DNA from 2 places in the Streptomyces sp. NPDC048185 genome. Region 1 is predicted to be linked to the other one. Evidence: riboswitches for the same ligand, from Rfam matches in the RefSeq annotation. Region 1 holds a riboswitch; the other holds the start of a gene.
The links. Region 1 has a riboswitch for S-adenosylmethionine ahead of thrC (threonine synthase). Riboswitches for the same ligand answer to the same signal wherever they lie in the genome.

Region 1 (10,054 bases):
CCGCACGATGTTCTTGGACAGCTCGGTCCGGTCCACCCGGACGATCGTCCGGCGCCCCTCGCCGATCTCCTCCCGGAGCGCCGCCATCCGTTCGTCCACGTCGGCCTCGTGCGACCGCTTCCGCAGGAAGTCCGCGTCCGCCCCCAGCCCGTGCACGCCGATCTCCGTGCCGCCGAGCCCGCCCACCAGCGCGTCGCAGCAGGCGGTGAACGCGTCCGCCCAGCGCCGGGTGAGGAAGCCGAGCCGGTCGGCGCCCAGCATTCCGCGCAGCACCTGCTCGGCGATGTCGTCCGGCAGCATCCGGAAGTAGTCGACCGGCGCCCACGGCGTGTGCGAGAAGTGCCCGATCCTGAGGTCGGGCCGCAGCTCGCGCAGCATCCCCGGCACCAGCGTCAGGTGGTAGTCCTGCACGACCGCGACCGCCCCCTCGGCGGCCTCCTCGGCCAGTGCCTCGGCGAAGGCCCGGTTGTACGCCTCGTAGGACGCCCACTGCCGCCGGAACTCCGCGTCGAAGACCGGCTCCAGGGGTGTCTGGTACAGCATGTGGTGCACGAACCACAGCACCGAGTTGGCGATCCCGTTGTAGGCGTCCGCGTGCACGTCGGCCGGCACGTCCAGCATCCGCACGCCGTCCTCGCCCACCCCGCGCCGCACCGCCTCGCGGTCGCCGTCGCTCAGCGCGGAGCAGACCCACAACGCGCCCGCGTCCGGCCCGATGGCCGAGAGTCCGGAGACCAGTCCGCCACCGCCCCGCCGGGCATGCAGCGAACCGTCCTCCCGCACCTCGTACGAGACGGGCCCCCGATTGGAGGCGACCAGCACCTGAGCAGCACCGAACCTTGAAGCCATACGCCTCAACCTAGCCCGGGCCCCAAATCCTCAAACGTGCCCACGCGGCACCTCGACGGCGATTTGGTCACGTCGCTTGTGTGGAGGATGTGAACACGTTGAATATGTGCAGTGCACATTTCAACTATCTGGGGGGTGGGTGCACCGTGCCCATGTACTGGCACCAGGCGCGCATACGGGGATTCGCCGCCACCGCGGCACTGATCGCGGCGTCCGCGCTGGCCCTGGCCGGCTGCGGCGACGGCGACACCGCCGCGACGACGGACGAGCGGCCCGCGGCGGCCACCGCCACCGCCGCCGCCGCGCCGAGCGACAGTCCGACCCCCGAGGCGACCGCCGGCAGCGAGACCCCGACGCCGACGCCCACCCCGACCCCGACTCCGGTCACGCTGCCCGACCTCGGCGGCGGCACCATCGGGTCGGCCGTCGCCGCGGCGAAGAAGGCCGGGGTCCACTACGTCGTCCAGCTCCAGGGCACCGGACGCGCCGCGGCCTCCTGGGGCGCGGGTGAGAAGGTCTGCGAGCAGACCGGCGGCGCCGGCGACGTGACCTTCACCGTCCCCCGCGACGGCCGCGACTGCGCCGGACGCCTGCTGCACACGCCGAAGCCGACCCCGCCCGCGCAGCCCGCACCGGAGCAGACCCGGGACACCGGGGGCGGCGGGGACGGCGGGAGCACCGGCACCGGCGCCTGCGAGCTGATGAGCCCCGCGGGCAACTGCTACGCCGACGGCCAGTTCTGCGCCAACCGGCACCACGGTCTGAGCACCCACGGCCGCGGCGGCGAGTACCTGACCTGCTCGCCGGACTCGGGCGGCAGGTGGCGCTGGTCGGACGGCGTCACCGGCTGACGCTCAGGCCACCCGGCGGGAGGCGTACTCCGCGATCTCCGCCATCGGCGGCCGTTCCTCGGTGTCGACGGCGTAGGTGCGCGGCTCGAAGCCGCCGGCGCCCCGCTCGAACTGGGTGAGGGCCGGGCGGAGCAGATGGCCGCGGGCCAGCCGGAGCTGGGCGGTGCGGTAGATCGCGGCGGACATGCGGCCCAGCGCCCGGCCGTCCTGATGACGGTGCCGGCGCACCCCGACGTCGACCTGGGCGAGCGCGTCCAGACCCACCAGGTGCAGGGAGTCGACCAGCATCCCCAGCTCGACGCCGTAGCCGACGGGGAAGGGCAGGCGTTCCAGCAGGGAGCGGCGGGCCGCGTACTCGCCGCCGAGCGGCTGGACGAAGCCCGCCAGCCGCGGCCAGTGCAGGTTGAGCAGCGGCCGGGCCATCAGCTCGGTGACCCGGCCGCCCTCGCCCGGGGCGGCGTCGAGCGGGCGGTCGTACATGGCCTTGACGAGGTGGACCTCCGGGTCGGTGAGCAGCGGGCCCACGATGCCGGAGACGAAGTCGGCGGAGAACTCGCGCAGGTCGGCGTCGACGAAGCAGACGATGTCCCCGCCGGTGACCAGCAGCGAGCGCCACAGCACCTCGCCCTTGCCGGGCGCGGCCGGGATGCGGGGGAGTATCTCGTCGCGAGGGACGACCCGCGCCCCCGCCGCCGCGGCCACCGCCGCCGTACGGTCGGTCGACCCGGAGTCCACGACCACGAGTTCGTCGACGAGCGGCACCCGCAGCATCAGCTCGCGGCGGATCACCGCGACGATGTCGCCGACGGTCGCCTCCTCGTCGAGCGCCGGCAGCACCACGCTGACCGACTGGCCCGTGGCGTGCTTGGCCGCCATGATCTGCGGAAGCGTGCGGTCTGCCACGGACCAGGAGCGTGCGCCAAGCCAGCGCTCGACTTCTTCCAGCACGGTCGGTGGGCTCCTTTGTGATCCATCTCGCGGTACGGACGACTATCTCAACCGTCCTGGCCTTCGGTTACAGTCTTGAACAACGCGGAGGACCGGCGCATGCCGGGGTCACCTGTGAACCAGTGCAGAACAACCACATACCGCTCATCCAGAGGGGCAGAGGGAAACGGCCCGATGAAGCCCCGGCAACCCTCCAGTCGGTTCTCGTAGATCACTGTCGATCGCAGCGCGAGGCTCCCGGCTAGGGAAGGTGCCAAATCCGTCTCACGGCGAGATGCGTCGTGAGGAAGATGAGGAGAAAGGGCCTCGCCTCACATGGCTGTGCAGACTGTCGCAAGCACCACCGACACCACCGCTTCCCCCGCCTCCCCCGTGGACCTGGGCCCCGCCGCGGCGCTCTCGTGCCGCGAGTGCGGTCACCGTGTGCCCCTCGGCCCGGTCTTCGCCTGCGAGGAGTGTTTCGGCCCGCTGGAGATCGCCTACGACTTCTCGGCCTACGACACCGAGGAACTGCGGAAGCGGATCGAAGCGGGCCCCGCGAACATCTGGCGCTACGCGCCCCTGCTGCCCGTCCCGGCCGACGTGGCGACCAAGCCGAACATCAACCCGGGCTGGACCAAGCTGGTCAAGGCCGAGAACCTGGCCCGCGAGCTCGGCGTCACCGGCGGTCTGTACGTCAAGGACGACTCCGGCAACCCGACGCACTCCTTCAAGGACCGCGTCGTCGCCCAGGCCCTGGAGGCCGCCCGCGCCTTCGGCTTCACCACCCTGTCCTGCTCCTCCACCGGCAACCTCGCCGGCGCCGTCGGCGCCGCCGCCGCCCGGGCCGGCTTCCGCTCCTGCGTGTTCATCCCGCACGACCTGGAGCAGGGCAAGGTCGTCATGGCCGCCGTCTACGGCGGTGAGCTCGTCGGCATCGAGGGCAACTACGACGACGTGAACCGCTTCTGCTCCGAGCTGATCGGCGACCCGGCCGGCGAGGGCTGGGGCTTCGTCAACGTCAACCTGCGGCCGTACTACGCCGAGGGTTCCAAGACCCTCGCGTACGAGATCTGCGAGCAGCTCGGCTGGCGGCTGCCCGACCAGCTCGTCGTCCCGATCGCGTCCGGCTCCCAGCTCACGAAGATCGACAAGGGGCTGCAGGAGCTGATCAGGCTCGGCCTGGTCGAGGACAAGCCGTACAAGATCTTCGGCGCCCAGGCCGAGGGCTGCTCGCCGGTGTCCACCGCCTACAAGGCGGGACACGACGTCGTGCGCCCCCAGAAGCCGAACACCATCGCCAAGTCCCTCGCGATCGGCAACCCGGCCGACGGCCCCTACGTCCTCGACATCGCCCGCCGCACCGGCGGCGCGGTGGAGGACGTGAACGACGAGCAGGTCGTCGACGCGATCAAGCTGCTCGCCCGCACGGAGGGCATCTTCGCGGAGACCGCCGGCGGTGTGACGGTGGGCGTCACGAAGAAGCTGATCGAGAACGGCGTCCTGGACCCGTCCCTCACCACGGTCGTCCTCAACACCGGCGACGGCCTCAAGACGCTGGACGCGGTGGCCGGTACCGGCCTGACCGCGACGATCCGCCCCAACCTGGACTCCTTCCGAGAGGCTGGCCTCGCATGAGCGTGACCGTTCGCATCCCCACCATCCTGCGCACCTACACCGGTGGGCAGGCCGAGGTCGCCGCCGAGGGCGCGACCCTCTCCGAGGTCATCTCGGACCTCGAGAAGAACCACACCGGCATCGCCGCCCGCGTCCTGGACGACCAGGGCAAGCTGCGCCGCTTCGTCAACGTCTACGTCAACGACGACGACGTCCGCTTCGAGCAGGGCCTGGAGACGGCGACGCCGGACGGTGCGGGCGTGTCCATCATCCCGGCGGTCGCCGGCGGCTGATCCGCCCCGCCCGGTCGCCTTCGGTGACCGGCGTGACGCAGAGTTCATGGAATTGCCCCCTCCGTGGGAAAAGCGGAGGGGGTAATTCCATGTGATTGAGCGCGGTAGAGTTGGGGAACGCGCTCCCGATCACCGAGACGGCGCTCCGCAATTCCTGCCGCAGGCCCGACAAGATGTAGCCAAAGTGTGGGTGTATTTCGCGGCTTTTGTTCGCTTTGTGTAGCCCGACTTGACCCGAATTCAGGCGAATTCTCGCCACATTCCGGACCGGCTACGTCCAGATTTCTCGTCCGATTGACCTGTTGCAGACGGCAGTTGGACCGATACATTCAGCCGCGGTCGACGCGTTCCGGCGCACGCCCCCACCCATCGGGGGGTGAGGTCTGACCCGGATCCGCGAAGTGCGGATCTGTGCAAGGGCCAGTAATAGGGGAGTTAGGCATGGCTCAGGGCACCGTCAAGTGGTTCAACGCGGAGAAGGGGTACGGCTTCATCGCGGTCGACGGTGGTGCGGATGTTTTCGTCCACTACAGCGCGATTCAGATGGACGGCTACCGCACCCTCGAAGAAGGCCAGCGGGTCGAGTTCGAGATCTCGCAGGGTCAGAAGGGCCCGCAGGCCGACATGGTTCGCCTCAGCGCCTGAGACGTGCGGCCGGCGCAAGCCAACGGTCTTCTCCGAAGGGCCCGTACCCCCTGGGGTGCGGGCCCTTCGGCCTGCCCGGGAGCCGGGTGCCGCAGGTGTTCGCGGGCGGCTGAGCGACCGGCCCGATCCCCGAGAGGCGCTTGCACTCGATGGGGGCGAGTGCTAATCATTGGCGTTAGCACTCTGAAGGTGAGAGTGACAACGAAGGACCGGGTCGGTGAGGCCCGCAGGCCGGGTGGGGAAGGAACCACGAGGCCGGCGAGCCGTCCGTCGCGGGCGCGGGCGCGGTCCGAAGGAATCACCCCCAGTCCTGGAGGGACCACTTCACATGGCCAAGATCATCGCGTTCGACGAGGAGGCGCGGCGCGGCCTCGAGCGCGGCATGAACCAGCTCGCGGACGCCGTCAAGGTGACGCTCGGCCCCAAGGGCCGCAACGTCGTCCTCGAGAAGAAGTGGGGCGCGCCCACGATCACCAACGACGGTGTCTCCATCGCCAAGGAGATCGAGCTCGAGGACCCGTACGAGAAGATCGGCGCCGAGCTGGTCAAGGAAGTCGCCAAGAAGACGGACGACGTCGCCGGTGACGGTACGACCACCGCGACCGTTCTCGCCCAGGCCCTGGTGCGCGAGGGTCTGCGCAACGTGGCCGCCGGTGCCAACCCGATGGCGCTGAAGCGCGGTATCGAGAAGGCCGTCGAGGCCGTCTCCGCCGCCCTGCTCGAGCAGGCCAAGGACGTCGAGACCAAGGAGCAGATCGCCTCCACGGCCTCCATCTCCGCCGCCGACACCCAGATCGGCGAGCTCATCGCCGAGGCCATGGACAAGGTCGGCAAGGAAGGCGTCATCACCGTCGAGGAGTCCCAGACCTTCGGTCTGGAGCTGGAGCTCACCGAGGGTATGCGCTTCGACAAGGGCTACATCTCGGCGTACTTCGCCACCGACATGGAGCGGATGGAGGCGTCGCTCGACGACCCGTACATCCTCATCGCCAACTCCAAGATCGGCAACGTCAAGGACCTGCTGCCGCTCCTGGAGAAGGTCATGCAGTCGGGCAAGCCGCTGCTGATCATCGCCGAGGACGTCGAGGGCGAGGCCCTGTCGACCCTGGTCGTCAACAAGATCCGCGGCACCTTCAAGTCCGTCGCCGTCAAGGCCCCGGGCTTCGGCGACCGCCGCAAGGCCATGCTCGGCGACATCGCCATCCTCACGGGCGGCGAGGTCATCTCCGAGGAGGTCGGCCTCAAGCTGGAGAACGCGTCCCTGGACCTCCTGGGCCGCGCCCGCAAGGTCGTCATCACCAAGGACGAGACCACCATCGTCGACGGCGCCGGCTCGACCGACCAGGTCAACGGCCGCGTCAACCAGATCCGCGCCGAGATCGAGAACAGCGACTCGGACTACGACCGCGAGAAGCTCCAGGAGCGCCTGGCGAAGCTGGCCGGCGGCGTGGCCGTCATCAAGGCCGGTGCCGCCACCGAGGTCGAGCTCAAGGAGCGCAAGCACCGCATCGAGGACGCCGTCCGCAACGCGAAGGCGGCCGTCGAGGAGGGCATCGTCGCCGGTGGTGGCGTGGCCCTGCTCCAGGCCTCCCAGGTCTTCGAGAAGCTGGAGCTGACGGGTGACGAGGCGACCGGCGCCAACGCCGTGAAGCTCGCCCTGGAGGCCCCGCTGAAGCAGATCGCCGTCAACGGTGGTCTCGAGGGCGGCGTCGTCGTGGAGAAGGTCCGCAACCTGACCGTCGGCCACGGCCTGAACGCCGCGACCGGTGAGTACGTGGACATGATCGCCGAGGGCATCATCGATCCGGCGAAGGTGACCCGTTCCGCGCTGCAGAACGCCGCCTCCATCGCCGCGCTGTTCCTCACCACCGAGGCCGTCATCGCCGACAAGCCGGAGAAGGCCGCCGCGGCCGCTCCGGGCGGCATGCCGGGCGGTGACATGGACTTCTGATCGACCCCTTCGGGTTGATCGAGCGTCCTTCACGTACCGAGGGCGGTACTCCTGGCCACGGCCGGGGGTGCCGCCCTCGGGCGCGTCGCGCCCGCGGCGCCTCGGGCCCGTGTGAGCCGGGTCACGGATGGCGGACGGCCGGAATGACGGCGCCGGGCCCACCGGTTGGACGGGGCAGGCATGTATGCGCATGCACATACTGACCGGTACCTCCCAAGGAGTCCCCCCGTGACCGTCACCGCCTCCGAAGCCGCCTCGCGCGCCGCGCAGATCCTCGCCCGCCCGGCCGTCATCAACGGCCTGACCGTGCCGAACCGCATCGCGATGGCGCCGATGACCCGCATGTTCTCCCCGGGCGGCATCCCCGGCGAGGACGTCGTCTCGTACTACGCGCGCCGCGCCGCCGCCGGTGTCGGCCTGATCGTCACCGAGGGGACGTACGTCGGCCACGACTCCGCCGGTCAGAGCGACCGCGTGCCGCGCTTCCACGGTGACGAGCAGCTCGCCGGATGGGCGAAGGTCGCCGACGCCGTGCACGCGGCGGGCGGCACGATCGTGCCGCAGCTGTGGCACATCGGCATGGTGCGCCGGCAGGGCGACCAGCCGTTCCCCGACGCCCCCGCCGTCGGCCCCTCGGGCCTGCGCATCGGCGAGGACGAGGTCACCGGCAGGGCCATGACCCAGCGCGACCTGGACGACGTCATCGCCGCCTTCGCCGAGGCCGCGGCCGCCGCCGAGCGCATCGGCTTCGACGGCGTGGAGATCCACGGCGCCCACGGCTACCTCGTCGACCAGTTCCTGTGGGCGGGCACCAACCGCCGCACCGACGCCTACGGCGGCGACCCCGTGGCCCGCACGAAGTTCGCCGCGGAGATCGTGGCCGCCGTGCGGGAGAGGGTCTCGGCCGAGTTCCCCGTGATCTTCCGCTACTCCCAGTGGAAGCAGGACGCCTACGACGCCCGTCTCGCCGAGACCCCCGAGGAGCTGGAGGCGATCCTCGCGCCGCTGGCCTCGGCCGGCGTCGACGCCTTCCACGCCTCCACCCGCCGCTACTGGCGCCCCGAGTTCGACGACTCCGACCTCAACCTCGCCGGCTGGACCAAGAAGCTGACCGGCAGGACCGCCATCACCGTCGGCTCCGTCGGGCTCGACGGCGAGTTCGGCAAGGCGTTCCAGGGCGAGGGCGCCGGCCTCGGCAGCCTCGACGACCTCCTGGACCGCATGGAGCGCGACGAGTTCGACCTCGTCGCCGTCGGCCGTGCCCTGCTCCAGGACCCGCAGTGGGCCCGGAAGGTCCTGGACGGCCGCTTCGACGAGCTGACGCCGTTCGACGCGAAGGCGCTGCAGACCCTGAGCTGAACTTGGGGCCGCTCACGGCCTGGCCTCGTGGACAACCGGCGGCGCCGCGACCGATGATTTTTCGCGAGCACCGCGGTCGAAGAGTGCAGAACGCGTGCCGCGACAGCGGACCGGCGCCGCCCGGAACCACGAGCCACCCAGGAGACCCAGATGCGCACCCTGATCAGCACCGCCTTCGTCTCGCTCGACGGGGTCGTGGAGGCGCCCGGCGGCGAGCCCGGTTACCGCAACGCGGGCTGGACCTTCAAGGACCTGGAGTTCCTCCCCGAGGCCTACGAGATCAAGGGCAGGGAGCAGAAGGAGGCCGGCGCGATGCTGCTCGGCCGGGTCAGCTACGAGGCGTTCAGCGCGGTCTGGCCGGCCATGGAGGACTTCGCCGGCTACAAGGCGATGCCGAAGTACGTCGTCTCCACCACCCTCACCGACGGCGACCTGGTGCCGGACTGGGGCGAGACCGCGATCCTGCGTTCGCTCGACGAGGTCGCCGCGCTGAAGGAGACGGAGGGCGGCCCGATCATCGTGCACGGCAGCGCCACCCTCAACCGGGCGCTCGCGGACGCCGGCCTCGTCGACCGCTACCACCTGCTCGTCTTCCCGCTGCTCCTCGGGGCGGGCAAGCGGCTCTTCAGCGACACGGACAAGGACACCCAGAAGCTGAGGCTCGTCGAGCACGAGGCGTACGCCAACGGCATCCAGAAGAACGTCTTCGACGTCGTCCGCTGACGTGACGGGCGGCGCCGCTCAGCCCATCGGCTCGATGTCCACCCGCACCGGCGTCCCCCACACGCGCAGCACCTCGTAGTCCGTGAACTCGTGCACCAGCCGGTACGCCATGGCCGCGCGCGGGGCGCGAAGCTGGGCGGCGATGTACAGCTCCGCCTCGCGGCGGTCCCGGCGCGGGGTGCCGCACAGCTGCCACGCCTGGCCGTTCCACAGCTCCGGCAGCCAGCGCTGCTGCGGCTGCGGCCGGTCGCCGCGCACCCCGTAGCGGGACGGGGCCGGCTCGGCGGGCCGCGCCGGGAGGGGGCCGCCGCCGTACTCGGCCCGCCGGGCGGCGCGGCGGCGGGTCTCGCACAGCAGGCACAGGTCGGGGGCGGCCTCGTCGACCGGTCCGTTCGGATGCTCCCGGCAGCGGGTGCTGGGGGCCGTCGTGGTGACGCTCTCCTCCAGCCGGTCCAGCGCGCGCTTCAGGTCGGCGCGGATCTCGTGCACCTTGGCGTCCGGCGTGTCGGCGGTCAGGGCCTCGCCGTGCTCACCGAGGAGACGCAGGGCGCGGCCCAGGGCGGTCAGCTGGGCGTGGTTCATGCTCCTCAGGGTCGCACACGGCGCCGGCGTCCCACCCGCCTCCGCCGCCCGGGGGCCGTCGCCGAGGCGGGGGGAGCGCGTCGTCAGCCCTTCGCCGCCGACAGCGCGGCCCGCAGATGGCCGTCGGAGTCCGCCAGGAGGCGGGCGGCGGTCGGGCCGTCGACGTCGGCCAGCAGGGTCAGGATGGCGTGCTTGACCTCGCCGTCGGTGGCGGCCAGGGCGCGTTCGATCTCCTCGTCCCCGGCCCCGGTGGCGAG
Region 2 (10,054 bases), on a different contig from region 1:
GTTCGTCCGCAACGGCCTGCTGGTGGCCGCCGCGCTCGTCGGGGCCCGCGTCCTGTGGCGGGACACCGTGCGGCGCCGCGGCGACGCCCCGCTGCCGCCCCGCCCGGCCCGTGCCGACGAGGCCCCGGTCGCGCGCTGACCGCCGGCGGCCGTACCCCGTTCAGCCGAGCTGCTCGCGCAGGTACTCCCGCCACCGCGCCGTGAACGCGTCCCGGGTCGTGCCGAGCACGTCCCGCATCGCGTCCTCGACGGCGCCCGCGCGCCCGTCGTGCGCGCCCACGGCCCGGTAGAAGGCGTCCAGCCGGTCCTCGCCCCACTGGTCGGCGATCATCCGGCAGGCCAGCCAGCCGCCCTCGTAGGCCCGGGCGAGTGCGTCCGCCTCGCCGGTGAAGCCGAAGTCCTCGTCCGTGGGCAGTCCGCCGGGCAGCCGGCCCTCGGACACCGCGCGGGTCAGCTCGGAGGCGGCCTGGGACGGCGCGCGTCCGTCGGCGCGGTAGCCGACCCAGTCGGCGTAGCCCTCGGACAGCCACAGCGGCGTCGCGGCGGTGGTGTGGGCGCGCGTGGCGACGTGGGTGGTCTCGTGGGTGAGCACGACCTGTTTGCCGAGGCTGCCGAGCAGCCCGTAGGCGTCGGGGTTGACGATGACCCGGTCCGCGGGCGCGGGCTCCCGGCCGCCCGTCTCGCCGGTGGTGACCGCCGCGATGCCCCGGTAGGAGGAGGCGGGCGAGCCGAGCAGCCCGGCCATCCCCTCCAGCGACCCCGGCACCAGGACGACGATCCGGCGGGCCCAGTCGCCGTCCCAGGCGTCGGACACGGCCGGCACGGCGCGGTCGGCGAGGTCCGCGTAGCCGCGCAGCGCCGCGGTGGGCTGCCCGACGCCGAGGACGAGGCTGTGCTCGCCCCGCACCACCCGCACCGGGCCCTGGTCCCACGGCTGCTGGCCGGACCGCTTCGCGGGCCGGTCGGAGTCGACGGACCACCGTCCGTCCCGCTCCCGGCTCAGCCGCACGGTCCGGGCGGTCGTGACGGCACCCGGGTCGTAGCCGTCGATGCGGTAGCTGAGGTCGACGTCGGCGGTGGCGGTGTCGCCGGTGCGGTGCAGGCCGGTCACGCGGTACGACCAGGCGGCCAGCGGCACCGCGCTCAGGTTGCCGAAGCCGGTCCCGGTGCCGGTGCGGGCCCAGGCGGCCCGGTCGTGGGCGAGGACGGCCGCCGCACGCCGGTCCAGGACCCGCTGCACCTCGGCCCGGACGGGGTCGGCCGCGGTCCGGCCGCCGCAGGCCACGAGGGAGACCAGCAGCAGGCACAGCGCCACCACCGAGGAACCCGACACCCGCCTTCGACCAGCCACCTCTCCGATCGTACGGGCGCCGGGCCGCGGGGGCCGGGGATCGGGGAGGTCAGACCCGGGTGACCGAGGAGACCGGCATCATGCCGACCGGGTCGTAGCGCACCGGGGCGCCGGGGTACGGGGCGTGGATCACCTGGCCGTTGCCGGCGTACATGCCGATGTGGCTGGCGTCGTCCCGGTAGGCGACCAGGTCGCCGGGCCGCGCCTCGGAGAGCGGGATCCGCCGGCCCGCGTACCGCTGCGCCTGGGAGGTGCGCGGCAGTCCGACGCCGGCCTGGGCGTACGCCCACTGGGTCAGGCCCGAGCAGTCGAAGCCGGAGGGGCCGTTGGCGCCCCAGACGTAGGGCCGCCCGAGCGCGGAGCGGGCGGCGGCCAAGGCGGCCGCCGACCGTCCGGAGGCGGGCACGGCGCTGCCGAGGGCGGGCAGGTCGGCGCGGCCGGAGCGGGAGGCGCGGCCGTAGGCGGCACGGTCACCGGCCGGGAGGGTGGCGAGCAGCCGCCGTGCCTCGGCGAGCTTGTGCTCGACGGTCTTCTTGTGGGCGGCGACGGCCTTGCGGCCCTTCTCCAGCTCGGCCAGCTTGCGCGCGGCCTCGGCGCGGTCCTGGGAGAGTTCGCGCAGGGCGCCCCGGAGCTCCCGGAGTTCACCGGCCTGGTGGGTGGTGATCCGGTCGAGCACGGAGGCCTTGTCCAGGTAGTCGTCCGGATCGGCGGAGAGCAGCAGGACGAGGGACGGGTCGACGCCCCCCGAGCGGTACTGGGCCCCGGCGAGCGAGCCGAGCCCGTCCCGCATGGTGTTGATCCGCTCCTGCTTGCGGGCCATCTCGTCCTGCGCGGCGTCGACCTCCTCGCGCAGGGCGTCGGTGCGCTCGTCGGCCTTGTTGTAGGCCTCGGTCGCCTGCTCCGCCTCCGTGTGGAGGCGGTCCACCTCGGCACGTGTGTCGTCGTGCGGCGCGGCCACGGCCGCCGGAACGGCGCCCAGGACGGCGGTGGCGACGGAGAGGAGGCCGATGGCGGCGGTGGCGCCGCGATCGAACCCGGACGGTGCAAGGCGGCGATGGGACCCCACGGGAAGCCGCACTCCTTCCGCTGGCGGACGGGAAACGCGGCAGACAGTAGCCTCGCGGCGGGGCGGCGACCAACGACCTCGGAAGGGCGCGCGACGCGACGCCCCGCCGCTGACGCAGGTCACCGGCGGGGCGGGCGGTCAGAACGTCGTGCCGTGATTCGCCCGAACGGGCGGCACGGGCGGGACGTTCCCGGTGGGTTCCCGGTCGTTCCCGCAGCGGGGATCAGACGCGGACGCCCCACATGAAGGGGCCGCCGATGGTGCTCATCGACTCGTAGCGGACGACCGTGCCGGTCCGCGGCGCGTGCAGGACCTGGCCGTTGCCGGCGTAGAGGCCCACGTGGTGCAGGTCGTTGAAGAAGAAGACGAGGTCGCCGACCTGGAGGTCGCTCATCGACGAGATGCGCGTGCCGTAGTTGGCCTGGGCCTCGGAGGTGCGGGGTATGCCGACACCGGCCTGCGCGTAGGCCCAGGAGGTGAGGCCCGAGCAGTCGAAGGAGGACGGGCCGGTGGCGCCGTAGACGTACGGGGTGCCGATCTTGCTCTGGGCGGCGGAGAACGCCGCGCCGGCGCGGCCGGAGGCGGACGCCGTGGAACCGGAGAGGGCCTCGCGCTCGCTGCTGCGGGTGGCGCGGTCCTGCTCGGCGGTGAGGGCGGCCTTCTCCGCGGCGGTGAGCGTGTTGAGGAGCTTCTGGGCCGAGGAGAGCTTGCCCTGGACTTCCTTCTTCTTCTTGCCCAGTTCGGTGCGGGTGGCGGAGAGGTCCTTGAGCTTCTTGGAGGCCTCGGCGCGCTGCTGGGCGAGGTCGCGCTGCTTCTCCTGGATCTTCTTGAGGGCCTCGACCTGCTGACCGCTGAGCTGGTCGAGCGTGGAGGCCTTGTCCAGGTAGTCGTCCGGGTCGGCGGACAGGAAGAGCTGGAGGGAGGGGTCGATGCCGCCGGAGCGGTACTGGGCACTGGCCATCGAACCGAGGCCGTCGCGCAGCTCGTTGAGCTCCTCCTGGCCGCGGGCGACGTTGTCCTGGATGGTGGAGATCTCCTCCTGGAGCTTCTCCTGCTTCTCCTTGGCCCCGTTGTACTTCTCGGTGGCCTGCTCCGCCTCTTCGTAGAGCTTGTCGACCTTGGCCTTGACCTCGTCCTTGCTCGGCTTCTCGCTCGGCGCGGCGTTGGCCGCCTGCGAGCTGAGAGCGACTGCGGCTGCCGCGGCGGTGGTGAGCACGGTCACGCGCGTGCGGCTCGGCTGCTTGGGACGACGGTGGGACGCCACGGAGTCGAGCTCCTTCTCGAGGGGGATCACCCGATCGCGGGTTCGAAGGCAGACCCTAGTGACCAAGTCGTGATGAGTTCAAATCCTCAGGTGAAAATAGTGAGACCCGAGAGGCATATTTTGCCGTGAACTCACGTGCGGTGAGGCGACCTTGACAGCGCGTCGCACCGGCGCCCCCTCAATTCGGGCAAGCGGGCCCTATGTTGCGCTTGGGGCGGACGGCGCCCCGGGGGCATACCGCCCAGGGGTCAGCCGTGCGAGAACCGCTTGAGGAGGACCACGGAGGCCACGGGTCGCGCACCCGCCTTCGCCACCCCGTCGGCGACCTCGCGGTCGGTGGAGACGACGATGACCGGACGGCCCGGCGGTTCGGCCCGCACGAGCTGGCGGATCAGCTCGTCGGCGGTGACGCCCGGCTTGGAGAACAGCACCCGCACCCCGCGCGGCGGTGCCAGCAGCACCGGCGCCGCCAGTTCGGCCCCGTCGAAGACGCAGGTCGTCTCGGCGCCGGTCTGCGCGGCGAGCTGGGAGAGCTGGCCGAGCAGGCGCAGCCGCTGCTTCTCCAGCGGCATCTGCGGATAGCCGGTCTTGGTGACGTTGTAGCCGTCGACGACCAGATGCGCCTGGGGCAGCGCCAGCAACTGGTCGAGGATGGCGGGGTCGTGCTCGGACAGGGCGCGGGCGGCGATGTCCTTGGGGGTCATCCGGCCGGGCTCGACGGCGTCCACGGTCTCCGCGGGCCGCGCCGACACCGGCGGCAGCGCGAGCTCCCGGCGCAGCCCCTGCGTGGCGTCCAGCAGCGTGTCCAGGAGCAGCCGTACCCGCATGTCCTCGACGCTGCGCCCCTCGCGGGCCGCCCTGCGGCTGGCCTCCAGCGCGGCCTCCGTCTCGCCGAGGCGGGCCTTGAGCCGCCGGCTCTCGCTCTCGGCGGCGGACACCTGGGCGTTGGCCTCGGTGCGGACGGTGTCTATCTCGTCCCGCACCTTCCGCAGGGCCGCCTCGCCGCGCTTGACGTCGCTGAGGGCGGAACGCAGCTTGCGGTGCAGCGACTCGGCCTCCTTCTTCGCCGCGTCCAGCTCGCCGCGCAGCCGCTCCGTCTCGGTCCTGGTGTGCTCCCGGGCCCGCTCCAGCTCCTCGTGCAGCCGCTCCAGCTCCGCACGGCTCTCCTCGTCGGCGCGCTCGGCGTCCGCGCGCTGCGCCTCCTCGCCGGCGGCGGTCACCAGCTTCACCCAGCCGTGCGGGCGCAGCACGTAGGCCGCGGCCGCCACGTCGAGGGGGTCCGCGGCCGGGGGCGGCGAACCGGAGTCGAGGGCGCCGGCCAGCTCCGGCTGGGCCTCCCTGAACTTCTCGCCGATCCGCTGCCGGAACAGGGTGTCGCCCTCCACGGCGGCGGCCATGGCGTTGCCGGCGAACTTGGCCCGGCGGTTGGGGGCGAAGCGGGCGTACTGTCTCAGCTGTGCGGGCAGTTCGCCGAGGGTGAGTCCGCCGAAGCCGTCGGACACGATCTGCACGACCCTGCGCCGCACTCCGTCGGGCAGCGGGCGGTCGAGCACCTCAGCGGCGCCGTCGCCCGGCCCCCCGCCGTGTGTCTCCACCATCCGTCACCCCAATGCCTCTGCTGCCTGCGCATGCCTGGGCGCGATCCCGGTTCGGGACCACGGCCCGCGGAGCCCGCTCCCGTCAGGAGCCGGCGCCCGGCCTGTCCACGAGTTCCACCTGGTCCACGGCATTGCACCAGCGGCACCGCACCGACTCGATGGTCTCACTGAGCACCTCGCGCTCCTCGACCGTCGGCTCGCCGGCCAGATCGAGGTGCACGTACTCGACGACCTTCGAGGCACGGGTCACGTCGAACCGGGTGAGGTTGCCGCAGAGGGTGCAGCGCCACCGCGTCGTGTCGGTCGGCAGGGGAACCGTCATCGTGGCTGTTCGCTCTCTATCCAGTGTCCGTGACGCGCCGGCCTCCCCGGTGCGTATGGCTCGTAACCCTACGGCCTGGCGGGTACCCGCCGCCCGCGCGTCCACGGCGGCGAGGCGGTACGGGCGGTTTCGTCCGGTTGCGTCATGCTCTGTATTCATGATCCGCAACTGGAGCACGGCGGCCCTCGGGAAGGTCAGGACGCTCGGCACGGCCCGCACCCCGCGGAGCCGCACGGCTCCGGTGACCTACGCGCTGATCACCCTGTGCTGCCTGCTGTTCCTGGTCAGCCCCGCGTCGGGCCTCGTTCCGGTCCACGGGAGCGGGGAGGAGCTGCTCGCCGCCCAGCGCGCCTGGTTCCGCCGCTGGGGCGTGATCCCCGCAGAACTGTTCGAGGACTCCCCCCGGGCCGCTCTCACGCCCGCCACGGCACTGTTCGTCCACGGCAGCTGGGTGCACCTGCTCGGCAACATGCTCTTCCTCTACGTCTTCGGCGCGATGACCGAGGCGCGGATGGGGCGGCTCCAGTTCCTGCTGTTCTACCTCGGCTGCGGCTGTCTGGCGCTGCTGGGCTACGCGGCGGCCAACGCCCACTCCCAGGAGTCGCTGGTCGGGGCGTCGGGGGCGATCTCCGCGGTCCTCGGCGCGTTCCTCTTCCTGTTCCCGAGCGCCCGGGTGACCAGCCTCCTGCCCTTCCTGCTCTTCCTGCCGCTGCGCTTCCCGGCGTGGGTGGTGCTGCCGTTCTGGGTGTCCCTGCAGTGGCTGGCGGCGGGGCGCGCCGGTGACGGGCCCGGGGTGGCCTACCTCGCGCACCTGGTGGGCTTCGGGCTCGGCTTCGTCTTCGCCTGGGTGCGGTTCGGCGGTGGGACTAGAGTTGGGGACGTTCCAGCGACGGCCCCCGAGGGAGAGAACCAGCCGTGATCAGCGCGATCGTCCTCATCAAGACCAGCGTGGACCGGATCCCCGAGATCGCGGAGCAGATCGCCTCGCTGGAGAACGTCAGCGAGGTCTTCTCCGTCACCGGCACCTACGACCTGATCGCGATGGTGCGGGTCAACCAGCACGAGGACCTGGCGGAGGTCATCCCCGGCCGGATCAGCAAGATCCCGGGCGTGGAGGGCACGGACACGCACGTGGCGTTCCGTACGTACTCGCAGCACGACCTGGAGGCGGCGTTCGCCATCGGGCTCGACAACTGAGCTCGTCCTGAGACCGGGTCCGCCGGGCCGGCCGACTGCGCCGGGCCGGCCGACGGCGCCGTGCGGGCGGGCCCGGTGGTGCGGGAGCCTCAGGCGGCGGTCCCGGCCGCGGACGTGTCCGGCACGCAACGCCCGTCCTCGGTGCGGTAGTTCCAGCGGGCGCCGTCGCTCACCAGCTCCTTGACGGCGTTCACGAACCGCTCGACGTGCTCGTCCGGGGTGCCCGCGCCGAAGCTGACCCGGATGGCGTTGAGGGACTTCTCCCCCGGCGCCGCCTCGGGGGCGCCGCACTCGCCCTGCGTCTGCGGGTCGCTGCCGAGCAGGGTGCGCACCAGCGGGTGGGCGCAGAACAGACCGTCGCGCACGCCGATGCCGTACTCCGCGGAGAGGGCGGCGGCGAAGTGGGAGCTGTTCCAGCCCTCGACGACGAAGGAGAGGACGCCGACGCGGGGGGCGTCGTCGCCGAAGAGGGAGAGGACCCGGACCTCGGGCACGCCGGCGAGCCCTTCGCGGACCTTGCGGATCAGGTGCTCCTCGCGGGCGACCAGCGTGCCGAACCCGGCCTCGGTGAGGGCCTTGCAGGCCGAGGCGATCGCGTAGGCGCCGATGACGTTGGGCGAACCGGCCTCGTGGCGGGCGGCGCTGTCGTGCCACTGCACGTCCACGCCGCCGTCCGGGCGCCGGCTGACGCTGCGGCTGGCACCGCCGCCCGCCAGGTACGGCTCGGCCTCGCGCAGCCAGTCGGCGCGGCCCGCGAGGACGCCGGAGCCGAAGGGGGCGTACAGCTTGTGCCCGGAGAAGGCGACCCAGTCGACGTCCAGGTCGCGCACGTCGACGGGGTGGTGCGGAGCGAGCTGGGCGGCGTCCAGCACGATCCGGGCACCGTGCGCGTGCGCGGCGGCGGCCAGCTCACGCACCGGCCACAGCTCGCCGGTGACGTTGGAGGCGCCGGTGACGCAGACCAGGGCGGGCCCGTACGGCTCGCGGGCGGCCAGCGCGCGCTCCAGGGTCCCGACGGCCTCGGCCGGGGTGCGCGGGGCGTCCAGGTAGGTCACGTCCGCGTCCCGCCAGGGCAGCAGCGAGGCGTGGTGCTCGGTCTCGAAGACGAAGACCCGGCAGCCGGCCGGGAGGGCGGCGGCGAGCAGGTTCAGGGAGTCGGTGGTGGACCGGGTGAACACCACCTGGTCGGCGTCGCGGCAGCCGAGGAACTCGGCGACGGTCCTCCGGGCGTTCTCGAACAGGTCGGTCGACAGCTGCGAGAGGTACCCGGCGCCGCGGTGCACGCTGCCGTAGTACGGGGCGTAGGCGGCGACGTCGTCCCAGACCCGCTGGAGCGCGGGCGCGCTGGCGGCGTAGTCCAGCGCGGCGTAGGTGACCTCGCCACCGGTGACGAGCGGGACGGTGACGTCCCGGCCCAGGACGGGCAGCGGGGCACAGACGGACTGGTCGGCGGCGACGGCGGAGACGGACATGGGTGCTCCCGTGAAGGCAGAGGACATCACCACGCGAGCGCGCACGGCTCGAGCGTGGGACGGAAAGGAAAAGGGGGATGCGGAGGCGGGGCTCTGCGGCCCTATCGCATTCGCTGATTCACGGGAGACTCCCTCGGACGACCCAGGACCCCTGGTTCCGCGAGGGGTCCGCGCTTGCCGTGAACCTTGCTGTCCACGGCCTGGTCTTCACCCGGGGCACCCCGCCACGGACGGAGGGTTGCCGGACAGTCGGCCGGGGCCTCATGACTGTCACTCATGACCTGGGAAGGAACGTACGTGAAGTGATCGCCGCCCCGCAACCCGAGTCCGGATCGCGGGACGGACGTCACTGTCCCGGGGCGGGACTACGCGTTGCTGGCGGCCACCCAGCGCTCCAGGGTCCGCCTGGCCGCGCCGGAGTCGATGGACTCGGCGGCCTGCTCCATGCCGGCCCGGATCCGCTCGGTCAGCGGTCCGTCGCCGGGCTTCAGCGCCACCAGGGCCGCCGCCGAGTTCAGCAGCACCGCGTCCCGGACCGGCCCCGGCTCGCCGGCCAGCAGGCGGCGGGCGACGTCGGCGTTGTAGGAGGCGTCGGCGCCGCGCAGCGCCTCCACCGGCACCAGTTCCAGGCCGACGTCCCGCGGGTCGAAGGACTCCTCGGTCACCGTGCCGTCCCGCACGACCCAGACCCGGGAGGTGGAGGTCGTGGTCAGCTCGTCGAGGCCGTCGTCGCCGCGGAACACCAGCGAGGAGTTGCCGCGCTCGGCGAACACCCCGGCGATGATCGGCGCCATCCGCGGGTCGGCGACACCGACCGCCTGGGCCTTCACCTTCGCCGGATTGGTCAGCGGCCCGAGGAAGTTGAACACGGTCCGCACGCCCAGCTGGCCGCGCGCGGTCGCCACGTGGCGCAGCGCGGGGTGGAACTTCACGGCGAAGCAGAAGGTGATCCCGGCCTCCTCGGCGACCTGGGCCACCCGCTTCGGGGTCAGCTCCAGATTGACCCCGAGCTTCTCCAGCACGTCGGAGGCGCCGGACGCCGAGGAGGCGGCACGGCTGCCGTGCTTGACGACCTTGGCGCCGGTGCCGGCGATGACGATGGCCGACATGGTGGAGATGTTGACGGTCTTGGCGCCGTCGCCGCCGGTGCCGACGATGTCGACGGTCTCGCCGGGCACCTCGATGACGTGCGCGTGCTCGTACATCGACCGCACACAGCCGGAGATCTCGTCGACGGTCTCGCCCTTGGCCCGCAGCGCCGTCGCGAACCCGGCGATCTGCACGTCGGTCGCCTCGCCGCGCATGATCAGGTCCATCGCCCAGGCGGTGTCGTCGACGGACAGGTCACGGCCGTCCAGCAGACCGTTCAGCAGGACGGGCCAGGAGCGGCCCGCCGCGATGTCGCCTCCAGCGGGGGTCACAGCGCTCATGAGCCGCTCCTGATCGTGTGCATCGTGGAAAAGAGAGTGTGGTCCCACCCTATCCAGCCCCCGGGCACGGCGAAGGGCCCCGTCCGCAGACCGGACGGGGCCCTTCGACCGTGGTGTGGCGACGCTGGAGGGTCAGTGGTGGCCGTGGCCGCTCGTGATCTCCTTGTACTCCTCGACGGTCGGCTTCGGAATCTGCGACTCCGGGCCGTAGTACGCCTTGCTGAGCTTGGCGCGGAGCTTCTCCGAGCCCTTCGCCTTGCGCTCGACGCCGTTCTCGTCGACCGTCGGGCCGATCTCGGCCGGCTTGTACTGCTCGTGCGAGGTGAGGGTGTGCAGCGCGCCCTGGCTGAGCGG

Region 2: another riboswitch for S-adenosylmethionine. It lies ahead of ACGF3H_RS01860 (aminotransferase class V-fold PLP-dependent enzyme); the one in region 1 lies ahead of thrC (threonine synthase).

The regions. Positions count from the first base shown of each region.
Region 1 is NZ_JBIDAN010000006.1:138,267-148,320, forward strand. It holds gene ACGF3H_RS19345 (trehalose-6-phosphate synthase) at 1-849, opposite strand, end outside; gene ACGF3H_RS19350 (hypothetical protein) at 1,002-1,700, shown strand; gene ACGF3H_RS19355 (glucosyl-3-phosphoglycerate synthase) at 1,704-2,648, opposite strand; SAM riboswitch class I at 2,790-2,945, shown strand; gene thrC (threonine synthase) at 2,964-4,265, shown strand; gene ACGF3H_RS19365 (MoaD/ThiS family protein) at 4,262-4,537, shown strand; gene ACGF3H_RS19370 (cold-shock protein) at 4,979-5,182, shown strand; gene groL (chaperonin GroEL) at 5,511-7,133, shown strand; gene ACGF3H_RS19380 (NADH:flavin oxidoreductase) at 7,362-8,492, shown strand; gene ACGF3H_RS19385 (dihydrofolate reductase family protein) at 8,643-9,215, shown strand; gene ACGF3H_RS19390 (hypothetical protein) at 9,234-9,797, opposite strand; gene murQ (N-acetylmuramic acid 6-phosphate etherase) at 9,881-10,054, opposite strand, start outside.
Region 2 is NZ_JBIDAN010000001.1:393,030-403,083, forward strand. It holds gene ACGF3H_RS01820 (glycosyltransferase 87 family protein) at 1-139, shown strand, start outside; gene ACGF3H_RS01825 (hypothetical protein) at 161-1,351, opposite strand; gene ACGF3H_RS01830 (NlpC/P60 family protein) at 1,401-2,417, opposite strand; gene ACGF3H_RS01835 (NlpC/P60 family protein) at 2,641-3,681, opposite strand; gene ACGF3H_RS01840 (NYN domain-containing protein) at 3,930-5,279, opposite strand; gene ACGF3H_RS01845 (hypothetical protein) at 5,362-5,601, opposite strand; gene ACGF3H_RS01850 (rhomboid family intramembrane serine protease) at 5,759-6,520, shown strand; gene ACGF3H_RS01855 (Lrp/AsnC family transcriptional regulator) at 6,517-6,798, shown strand; gene ACGF3H_RS01860 (aminotransferase class V-fold PLP-dependent enzyme) at 6,888-8,270, opposite strand; SAM riboswitch class IV at 8,436-8,552, opposite strand; gene trpD (anthranilate phosphoribosyltransferase) at 8,636-9,700, opposite strand; gene ACGF3H_RS01870 (cytochrome bc complex cytochrome b subunit) at 9,833-10,054, opposite strand, start outside.